DNA from 2 places in the Lysinibacillus sp. FSL H8-0500 genome. Region 2 is predicted to be linked to the other one. Evidence: riboswitches for the same ligand, from Rfam matches in the RefSeq annotation. Region 2 holds a riboswitch; the other holds the start of a gene.

Region 1 (5,915 bases), 180 kb from region 2:
GGGCGCTTCAATTGAAGGAATGGAGGTTGTACTATGGGTGACATTGTTACTGTGCGCTTAATCAGACATGCACCAACAACTGCTAATATAGAAAAACGCTATCTTGGCTGGACGGATGCACCATTGGCTAATCCAATGGCGCTTACTGCGATTGATGCTACCGTTCAACAAGTGTATGGTAGTGATTTACTGCGCTGTCAAACAACGGCGTCTTATTATTTTCCACATGCTAGCTATTGTGCAGATGCAAGATTACGTGAGATGAATTTTGGAGCCTTTGAAGGCAAGACTTATCTGGATTTACAAACCAACCCTCAGTACCAAGCATGGCTAGAAGATCCTGATCAGACGCCACCGCCACAGGGAGAGCGTTTTGCGACATTTATAGCACGTGTAGTGGATGGTTTCCGTTCTTTACCAAAAGATGAAGCTAGCTATTATCTCGTTGTCCATGGCGGTGTGATTCGTGCCTTACTTGTGGCATTTGCCCCAACCGAACAACCTTTTTGGTCGTATCATGTACCACATGACCAGCAATTTACCTTAACGTTTACCCGTAAGGCTTGGGAGGAGGGAGCAAGATGCATATCTTTATTGGGGGAGCCTATAATGGCAAAACCGACTATGTAATGCGCTTTTATCAGCCGCAACAGGTGGTCCTTATAGAGGGGGAAATCCCCAAAAATGTGCCAGCTTGTGATGTGCTCGTTATCAAAAATTTGGAAACATGGCTACTGGCGCAACAGCTTGAGGAAGATGATAGGGTGATTCAAACGATCGTAACAAGGCTCCAGATATTGGCACAGCAGTGTACATTAGCAGTTATTGTGACTGATATGGGACGTGGCGTTGTACCAATGGACAAGCAGGCCCGGCTACTGCGCGATACTTGTGGACGTTTATACCAAGCTTTATTTGCAGAGGCAGAGCAGATTGTCCGCATCTGGTATGGCATTGGTGAGCAAATCAAGTAAGGAAGAGGAGAAATGGAATGAAGCGACAAAAATTGATGACATGGATATTGACAGCGATGGTAGCAGCTATTTGTGCAGTAGGTGCGATGATTAAAGTACCAATCCCATTTGTGTCAACGGCTGCACTTGACTCAGCACCTGCCTTTTTAGGTGTTGTATTTTTACCACCTGTATTGGCAGGGACGGCAGGAATGCTTGGTCATTTTATTACAGCACTCACAGCGGGCTTTCCATTTGGACCACTGCATTTGATCATTGCTGTTGAAATGTTTATTGTTGTATGGGTTTTTGGCGTTATGCATAAAAAAGATATGCATATTTGGAAATGGCCTATTGCTTTTGTGCTAAACGGCATTATTGCGCCCGTGCCTTTTTATTTTCTTATTAGCCCAGCATTTTTCTGGGGCGCATTAATAAGTATTTGTACAGCAACAGCGCTCAATTTAGTCATTGTGGCAATCGGGATGCCTGTGTTAAGAAAAGTTTTTGTACGCAAGGAAGGTAGCGTATCATGAGAAATGCGATAAAGGTAGGGAGCTTGATTGCCACGATGGATAATGCGGCAGCCATTGGGCAAAAGCCGCAAGATAGCGTAGCAGCATCGGATGAGCTTACAGCCTATATGACAGCACGTGTCACCTTTTTAGAGCAGCTTGCCGCACAAGCCATTCCTACGCAAATTTTGCTGGCGAATTTTTCAGGGGATGCCGCATGGGCGCGGTATATTGCAGGGATACAACAGGTCTTTAAGGAAATCGGTCTTGCGTGTCCTGCCGTTGCGGGGAGCACAGAATCCAATATGCCAACGAGACAATCAGGCTTAGCGATTACAATGCTTGGCGAGCCACAACAGCGTGCAGCGTTTGACCGTGAAAAGCTTAGCTGGTACACTTATGGCTTGCCGCTTGTTGGCACAGAGGTAGTAGCTCAGCCTGAAGATGTTGCACAGCTTCAACCTATTTTTCAGGCATGGCAGGCAGAAATTGTGCAGCAAGTATGGCCAGTCGGGTCAAAGGGGCTACAGGGAGAATTGGTTCGTCTTTTTAGAGAACAGCAGCCTGAATGCTCTCTTGATATAACCAAATCAGCCGGGCCCTGTACAGTCATTATGCTTGGCATTGATCCTGAAAAAGAGCAGCAGGCAGAAAAATTTTTCCTAAGAAATTTTGAAAAATTACGCAAAACTACACTGTAATAGGGCTTGTTTCGAGCAGATAAGCTGTGTTGAAAATGGCAAGGGACGAAACACCTATTGCAACACGAAACACAATATGTTAGATTTGTTTAGGAATCAAAACACAATATATAGTATGTTGGACAAGCGGTACCAAGATGGTTTAAAAGGGAATTCGGAGCAAGTATGCTTGCAAGCCGAAGCTGTCCCCGCAACTGTACGTGCTGACAAATAATCGAAAAGCCACTGTTTTTTAATGGGAAGGTGATTATTTGGAGGAAGCATAAGCCAGGAGACCTGCCATATTGTTCAAGACAGCAACACATTCTTCGGGGATTGAGAAGTGGAGGCGAGAGATTTGTTCACTTCTTTGTGTGCATGTCCTTCATTTCCATTTTCGATTTTACAGCGATCCCGCAACCGATGGATGTTGCAGGATCGCTTTTTTATGTTGTGGGGAGAAAGGGAGAGAATAGATGACAGTGCAAATTGAACAGCAAATGGCGAAGTTAAAAAATAGTTACACGGAGGCTGAACTTGAAAGCTTTGTCAGATTATCAGATCGTTGGCTACGCAAAAATGACAATGCCACATTTGAAGCATGGGCAGATGCAATGATTTTACAAGCGCTTAGCCTGATTGATGAGGAGGAGCCCTACTGGACATTTGTGGCTGCACGCATTTATTTAGCAAAACTATACGATCAATTTGCGGTGTGCCGTGGGGTTTCACCAAAGGAAGTTTACCAAGTATTTCCCGCGCAATTAGCACGTTATACAGAGGCTGGCTTGTATCACGAAAGCTTAACAACAAAATATAGTGAGCAAGAGCTTCAGCAATTAGCAAGTTATTTAGAGCCTAGCCGTGATGAGCTATTTACTTATATTGGCTTAAAGACGTTAATGGATCGTTATGTTGTGCGTGATTATACAAAAACACCTGTAGAGCTTCCTCAGGAGCGCTGGATGGTCATCGCCATGACATTAATGCAGGATGAAACAGAAAATCGTCTTGAAAAAGTTCGAGAAGCCTATTGGGCGATGAGTAATTTATATATGACAGTAGCGACACCAACATTATCCAATGCCGGGAAAACACATGGTCAGCTTTCTAGCTGCTTTATCGATACAGTCGATGATAGTTTACAAAGCATTTATGATACAAATACCGATGTGGCGACATTATCAAAATATGGCGGTGGTATCGGCGTTTATATGGGCAAAATTCGCAGCCGTGGCTCCTCCATTAAAGGCTTTAAGGGCGCATCCAGTGGCGTGCTACCGTGGATTAAGCAGCTGAATAATACAGCCGTTTCGGTTGACCAGCTTGGACAACGTCAAGGAGCCATCGCTGTTTATTTAGATGTTTGGCATAAGGATGTTTTTACGTTTTTAGATTTACGCCTAAACAATGGAGATGAGCGTCTACGTGCCCATGATATTTTTACAGGGCTATGCATACCAGATATTTTTATGGAAGCAGTGGAGGCTCGTGGAGATTGGCATTTATTTGATCCACATGAAGTACGTGAGGTGATGGGCTTCTCCTTAGAGGATTCCTATGATGAAACAAAGGGCAATGGCTCCTTCCGCACGAACTATGCCGCATGTGTGGCAAACCCATTATTAAGCCGTGAAGTCGTACCGGCCATTGATATTATGAAGCGAATTATGCGCTCACAGCTAGAAACGGGCGTGCCCTTTATGTTTTACCGTGATGAAGTGAACCGCATGAATCCAAATCAGCATAAAGGGATGATTTACAGCTCAAATCTGTGTACTGAAATATTCCAAAATATGTCACCTACTGAATTTGAATCAATTACACTTGAGGACGATGTAATTGTGACTCGTCGCAAGCCTGGCGATTTTGTTGTATGTAATCTATCGTCTGTTAATTTAGGCAAAGCTGTACCTGCGGGTGTATTAGAGCGTTTAATTCCGATTCAAGTACGTATGCTTGATAACGTCATTGCGTTAAATACGATTCCTGTAAAACAGGCAGAGCGCACCAATTTACGCTACCGTGGCATCGGACTTGGCACATTTGGCTGGCATCATTTATTAGCGTTGAAGGAAATTCAATGGGAGTCTGAGGAAGCCGTAGAATACGCGGACAAGCTCTATGAGGAAATTGCCTATTTAACGATTCGTGCCTCAAATGCCTTAGCAAGTGAAAAAGGAGCGTATCCATTGTTTAAGGGCTCTGATTGGCAAACAGGAGCTTACTTTGAGAAGCGCGGCTATGACAGTGATAAATGGAATGCTTTACGTGAGGCAGTGGAGAAAGAGGGAATGCGCAATGGCTATGTGATGGCAATTGCTCCAAATTCATCGACATCCATTTTAGCAGGCAGTACAGCAACGATTGACCCGATTTTCCAAAAGAGCTACTCAGAGGAGAAGAAGGACTACAAAATTCCAGTGACTGTACCTGATTTATCACCAGTAACGACTTGGTTCTATAAATCTGCTTATTTCATTGATCAAAATTGGACAATTAAGCAAAATGCAGCCCGTGCTCGCCATATCGACCAAGGCATTTCACTAAATTTATATGTTCAAAATACCATTAAGGCAAAAGATTTACTGGCATTGCATATGAATGCTTGGGCAAGTGGTGTAAAAACAACCTATTATGTACGTTCCACATCTGTAGAATTATTAGAATGTGAGTCTTGTGCAAGCTAGGAGGAATAAATGATGACAACGATTACGAAACGACAAATTATGGATAAGGAAGCGCCAAACCGTTCCACAGGTATTGTGAACGGGCGCTCCTCCAATATTTTAAACTGGGATGACGTCCGCTTTAGCTGGGCGTATCCTAAGTATAAAAAAATGCTCGGTAACTTCTGGACACCCTTTGAAATTAATATGAGCAATGATGTTAAGCAGTTCTCAGAGCTGACAAGGGATGAGCAAGAATCCTTTTTAAAAATTATTGGCTTACTTGCACTATTGGATAGTGTACAAACGGATTTTGCTGGCAAAGTGGCAGACTATTTAACCGATTCCAGCTTGAATGCGTTAATGATTATTTTAGCGCAGCAGGAGGTGATTCATAACCACTCCTATTCCTATGTGCTATCAAGTATCGTTAATAAAGCTGAGCAGGATCGTACCTTTGATTTTTGGCGTACGGAGCCTGTGCTAGAGCGTCGCAATGATTTTGTGATTAAAGGCTACCGTGCATTTTCCGAGGAGCCAACGGTTGATAATATGCTAGAGGCCATTATTTATGATGTAATTTTAGAGGGCTTATTTTTCTATTCAGGTTTTGCCTTCTTCTATCATTTAGCGCGCAATCAAAAAATGGTTGCTACGTCTACGATGATCAATTATATTAATCGCGATGAGCAGCTACATGTCGATTTATTTGTAAAAATTTATCAGGAGCTATTAACGGAATATCCAGAATATGATACACCTGAGCGTAAAGAGAGGGTACAGGATATTTTCCGTGAAGCCGTGCAGCTTGAAATTGACTGGGCAAATGAAGTGATTGGCGATAAAATTGAAGGTCTTGATGTTGAGGACGTCCATGATTATGTCCATTTCTATGCCAATGTGCGCTGTAATCAGCTTGGCGTTGACCGCCCATTTGACGGCTACCGCAAAAATCCGTTGAAATGGATTAAGGCTTATGAGGATGTGGACCAAGGCAAAACAGACTTCTTTGAACAGCGTTCCCGCCAATATGTCAAAGTGAATGTAGAAGATAATGGTTTTGATGATTTATAACACCTTCCTGCCTTGTTCGCGGTC
Region 2 (5,915 bases):
TTTCTTGACTTGTATTGAAAGTGGAGCACATAAGGCACATAAAGAAGCAATTCTTCATGCTAATGAAGATCAGACTGTATTAACTCGTTCTTTTTCAGGTAAATGGGCAAGAGGAATTAAAAATAAATTCATTTTAAAAATGAGCGAACACGAAGAATTTTTGCCAGATTATCCTGTTCAAAACACATTAACTCAAGAAATTAGGAAGACTTCCTCAGCACAAAACAATCGAGATTTTATGTCGCTATGGTCTGGCCAAAGTACAAGATTAGCCAAAAATCAATCCGTTGAAATATTAATTAAAAATATTATTACAGAAGCTAAAAATATAAATTTAGATATAGAAGCATTGCAATAGCTTCTTGCTTTTCTGTAGATTTCTTTTATATAGAAGTCGCTAAAGATAGGGTAAGGTCAATCAGAAATATTTCTGGTTGACCATTTTTTTGTTTTACTATAGGAAGTTAGGAAAAACAAGGCTGCTCAGGCAATTAGGAAGATGGGGAGGAGAATGGTTAACTCACCTCTGAAAAAATGTTAAGGACATTACACTTCTGGCAGGGCAGAGGTCAAGCAGGGAACAGTACTTGGATAAAGTTATAGGGCACTCTCTTTGTTAACAAATATTTATCGCTAAACTGACAAAACTGTATCGAAAACTATTAATATAATATAAGGAAACGGGATGAAGGCATCTTTTGGGTGAAGTCTTGGAGATTAATAGATTTTAAGAAAGACACTAAAAATAGCAACCATCTTTGAGAAATGTCTTTTCTGACAGATTGTTGCTACACCATAATAGAAGTAATTTATTTTTGTTCTCGATACTTAATAGCCTCTTTAAATTCGTCAGTAGCTAGAATATTGTAAAATATATTTCTATTATTTACATTTGCTATTGTCCCTGTGACTGTATGGTCTATCCATAAATAATATTCATCATCGTTGAGTTTGATCTTATATTGCGGAACTATTTTGTTATCCACTTCACCGAATTCTCTAGCTTTTTTAAATGTTTCCTCTATAATGTTAATATCCTTCGCATCAGAGATTAGCTGTAATGTGTCGGGTTTTTCATCTTCAAAATTAATTAATTCTCGAATTTCTATAGGTTGTGTTGTTTCTTTATTACTGCTACAAGCCACTAACCATACAGAACAAATAAACAAAAATAAAATTATTTTTATTTTCACCTTCTCTTCACTCCTTCTTCTATAATCGTTGACTTAAATATATCCCCGTATAAGCACTTCTTCAACCTTAAAAACACCCATTTTCTTCTATATTAAAGCAGTCGTCAGTCCAATAGCTACAGCTACATCATTTGTTAGCATATGAAATGATGTAGTCATTCAATTATCAACCATTTTGAGTATAAGTTACGAGGGAAAGAGGCATGCCTTGTTTCTGTTTATAGTCGAGAAAAATAAGGCTTCCTTATATTTGTTCATATACTTATAAATGTACTATTAATTTATCATTCAAAGGAGATAGTTTATACAAATTGAGGTGATCACTGTTTAAAGTGGCGCTTTTTAGTGGAAAAAAAGGTGAAGTAAAAGTGCTAACAAAACTGTTGAACTACCCTCACTTATAGAAGTGTGGGACTGCTGCGAACACCAGACCAACGTCTAGTTATAGTAGCAGGCTCTACCCGTAGGCCCTACGGTGAAAAACTTGCAAGGATTGTACATTGGACTCCGCTGTCTAGCGTACTGCTTGGTTTTCGCTTTTCGGCTAGACAGAGCGATAGAACGTTGAAGATTTTACATAACAGACGAACTTTCCTGTTACAACCTCCTATCTTCAGTTTTCAAAGAGCAAACTGTACAGGTTCATTAGAGCACATACATTCTAATTGTACGACAATTTAGATCGACATTCATCTCCCCCTTACTCACAGGACTATCTCCTTCACGTTCCTTAAAGTGGGGGTCTTCTATCGGAAAATAATAAAATAAGAGGAAAGAGCGTGTTTAAGCAAGTCGTTCTTTCCACAAATTAGATAAAAAATTATTTCGAGACTAGCTTATTTAAGTAAATTCGGAACAACGCGAATATAAATAATTTCCCCTATAATTTCTACAATTGTTTGTGTAACAATAATTGCAGCGACTAACGTATTTATATGGTCTGGCAAAGATAGAGCTAGAGGAAGAACGACCAGCGAATTACGAGTAGAACCGCTAAAAATCAATGCTCTACCTGATTCAATATCCAATTTGAACGATTTTCCAATGAATTTAGAAATAAACGGCATCATAATCATAAAGGCGATATATATGGGGATAACCTTTATGATCCATTCAAATGATGTCGATAATTTTCCAATTTGAGATGCGACTACAACAAAAAGCGTTAACGCCATAAACGGAACAGGGAGCCATGCAGATAGATGAATTAATTTATTCCCAACTTGTGATCTTTTAGCAAACAGTTGGAGAGTAATAGCAATGACTAATGGTATGACAATAAGCCCGAAAAATGCCTCTAGGAAAGGGGCTACTTCAACAATTTTCGCTGCTTCATTCCCTATAAATAACCATAAATATAAAGGCAATAATAGCATTTGAGTAATGAAGAGAATGGGTGTCGAGATTAGCATGGCCTTTTCATTACCACGTCCAAGTGCCGTAAATACAATCACATAATCAATGCATGGTGTCAGTAATACTAAATAAACACCAAGCAATAAAGGGGGATGTTCCGGTAATAGCCTTGCTAGCAGCCATACAACGATAGGTACAGCCATATAGTTGACAGTTAGCAGAGCCCAAATAAAACGACGATTAGAAAACGATTCTTTTAAAGATGTAAATGGGATTTGCGAAAACATGCTATACATTAAAATAGCAATAACAAATGAAATGGTAACGTCAAGTTGCATACCGATACGGGGTGCTAATAACCCTACACTTGCTGCTATTAACAAAACAATTACATACAGAAAAACTTGATTGTTTTCTAATTTTTCTCTTGACATCATTACTAGATAACTCCTATTTTATTGACACCATCGACTTTTAGAAAAGTTGAAAGAGGCATTGTGTATTTTAAATTCTTTTATACTCTACCATATTATGTTGGTTAAAAGTAGGGAATGTAAATCCTTAAAACCCTCCATTTTTCACAAGATAACTTTTGCATATTTAATTGCGTTTAGTTATTTCAATGTATCTATACACAGGGCTATCTTTTATAATTTTTAGCCTTTGTTCATTTTGCATAAACAATTCCTCAAAACTTCGACCAATATCGGTTCCTCACATACTAATAAATGACCTTAACAGTTTTTTTCTGTGAAAATAAAGAATGCCTTTGTCATTTGAATATTATTATTGGAACTAGGTTATTCTATACACAGTGAAAAAGACAATGAGAAAGCAAAGGTACCTGCGGAGAAAGTATCTTGGTTTAAAATTCTTGGTCTTTGGCTACGCTATATCACTTGTGGTTCTTTATAGGGCAGTAACATGGAGTAAATAATTCGAAGCATTCGATGCGAAATCGCAACGAGTGCTTTTTTCTTGCTCCTACGTGCTGCAAGTGGCCAATACCAACGATTTCGACCTCTTGAAACAGCCCAGGTTGCCTCATGGCTGATTTAAGATGTGGATTTCCCTTAACGGGAAGCATACATTTTCTTTTTCCCACACTCTCATGATTACCAGGGGGATAAAACTCAGGCTTCCAGTAGACGCTTGTACTTTTCATCACAACATGGGTTACACAATAGTCTTATAATCACTTTAACAGACGAAATAAATCCTTTGTAGGGATAGGGAATGTCTCGGTTTCCTGAAAATATTCTTCCTAAAGACTTCCATTGATCTCACACCATTCTGTTAAAATCACAAACAGTGAGTGAATTTGAAGATAGGCATTTTTCTGTCCGTAGTTATCCTCTACATGCATAGGAACTACCAACAAAATTCACTTAAACAGTTTTATTTCCAAGGTCTAAGCCATCATAAAAAACCATGTCTTACATCCTATTTGTAGTTGCTAACATTCTTGGCAAGAACACCACATTTTCATGCTAGGGTTGGGAGTAAAAAACTCATGAAAGTTTTATTATTAAAATTAGTAATCCAATTAGTTTAGAACATTTAGCAAAATAAATAGTATAAAATAATTACACTATTCTGAAATGTATGTTATAGTAGGAACATAATTGAATAATGTGTAAGACTTGGTGCCAAACGAGAGTTTGGCTTAAAAGGGAAGTCGGTGCAAATCCGACGCTGTCCCGCAACTGTAATTCGGAGCAAATCACAAATGCCACTGGGGAAACTGGGAAGGCTGTGAGGCGTGTTGATGAAAAGCCAGGAGACCTGCCAATTTCTAGTACACACCAAATACCTACGAGGAAATAGGTGGTGAAAAGTGACCAGATAGGCACCGTGCGATAATGTTTATGCGAAAGGAGATACTTTTCGTATTGTTTTAGCATTAATAATTTTAACATGCAGCCATTTTCCAAATAGGAGAATGGCTTTTTATTTTTTTAAAAAAGGAGATTAAAACATGACCTATACAAGCACACTCATCGGCTACCCATATATAGGGGAAGATCGCGAATGGAAAAAAGCATTAGAGGCATTTTGGCGTAATGAAATTTCTGAAGAAGACTTTGAGGAAAAATTAAAGAAGATCCGTTTATCGAGAATAGACAAGCAGCTACACCTTGGTATCGATATGGTGACGGTTGGCGACTTTACGTATTACGATAGAATGTTAGATACGGCTTTGATGTTTGGTCTAGTACCAAAACGCTTTAACTGGCAAGGTGGTAAAGTCGATTTACATACCTACTATAGTGTAGCAAGAGGGAACAAAACAGCCGTAGCTAGTGAAATGACAAAATGGTTTAATACCAATTATCACTATATTGTTCCAGAGTATGAGGGACAAACCTTGCAGCTAACAGAAAATAAAGTATTAGCCGACTTTTTAGAGGCGAAGGAAGCATTCGGAATCATTGCGAAACCGACATTAATTGGTCCCTATACATTTTGCAAGCTAACGAAAGGCTACAACAAATTAACACAGGTTGAATACTTATTAGCCTTAATACCGCTCTATATGCAGGTATTAAAAGAGTTAGTGGATGCAGGTGCCACTTGGATTCAACTAGAAGAGCCATCCCTTGTTACAACTCTTGATCCAGCAGAGATAAAGCTAGTGCAAGAAATTTACGAGCAGTTAGCTGTTGCCGTTCCAGAGGCTAAGATCGTGCTACAGACTTATTTTGAAGCATTATGTGCCTATGAAACATTGATTACGCTGCCTGTTCAAGGATTTGGCCTAGACTTTGTTCATGGCTATAAAGGAAATATGGCGTCACTTCGTCAATTTGGTTTCCCGCAGGATAAAGTATTGGCAATTGGGGTTGTAAATGGCCGTGATATTTGGCGTTCAAACCTTGCAGAGGTCAACGCAACGATTCAAGCCATTGAACAGCTAAGTCATGCGGCAGAACTATGGATTCAACCATCCAGTAACCTACAGCATGTACCTATCACAACCTCTCTTGAAAATAAACTTGAGCCTGTTTTAAAGCAGGCGCTAGCCTTCGCGGATGAAAAAATCGTTGAAATTACAGGGCTAACTAAATGTAGACGAGATAAAGATGGTACCTTACAACATAATTTTTCAGAAAGTATGAAGGCGATTGAAGGTCTAAAAAATCATCCAATCCGCCAAAACAAGTTGATACAGCAAGCTGTTCAAACTGTGACAACGCAAGATTTTGAACGACACAGTGATTTTACGCAGCGCCAAGCGATTCAACAACAAGCCTTAGCATTACCGCTGTTCCCAACAACGACAATCGGTAGCTTTCCACAATCTGATGAGGTGAAAAGAAATCGTAATGCTTGGCGAAAGAAACAATTATCGAATGATGACTATGA

The links. A riboswitch is a leader RNA that binds a small molecule or an ion and turns the genes downstream of it on or off. The one in region 2 is predicted to bind cobalamin.
Region 1: it holds a riboswitch for cobalamin, as region 2 does, so the genes downstream of both, MHB44_RS10300 (ribonucleoside-diphosphate reductase subunit alpha) here and metE (5-methyltetrahydropteroyltriglutamate--homocysteine S-methyltransferase) in region 2, are expected to answer to the same signal.

What each region holds. Positions count from the first base shown of each region.
Region 1 covers NZ_CP150292.1:2,158,477-2,164,391, forward strand. The annotation lists gene cobS (adenosylcobinamide-GDP ribazoletransferase) at 1-61, shown strand, start outside; gene MHB44_RS10280 (histidine phosphatase family protein) at 34-630, shown strand; gene MHB44_RS10285 (bifunctional adenosylcobinamide kinase/adenosylcobinamide-phosphate guanylyltransferase) at 582-974, shown strand; gene MHB44_RS10290 (ECF transporter S component) at 992-1,489, shown strand; gene MHB44_RS10295 (hypothetical protein) at 1,486-2,169, shown strand; cobalamin riboswitch at 2,280-2,468, shown strand; gene MHB44_RS10300 (ribonucleoside-diphosphate reductase subunit alpha) at 2,625-4,838, shown strand; gene MHB44_RS10305 (ribonucleotide-diphosphate reductase subunit beta) at 4,851-5,891, shown strand.
Region 2 covers NZ_CP150292.1:2,343,363-2,349,277, reverse strand. The annotation lists gene MHB44_RS11195 (nitronate monooxygenase) at 1-358, shown strand, start outside; gene MHB44_RS11190 (hypothetical protein) at 810-1,193, opposite strand; gene MHB44_RS11185 (bile acid:sodium symporter) at 2,030-2,986, opposite strand; cobalamin riboswitch at 4,177-4,357, shown strand; gene metE (5-methyltetrahydropteroyltriglutamate--homocysteine S-methyltransferase) at 4,528-5,915, shown strand, end outside.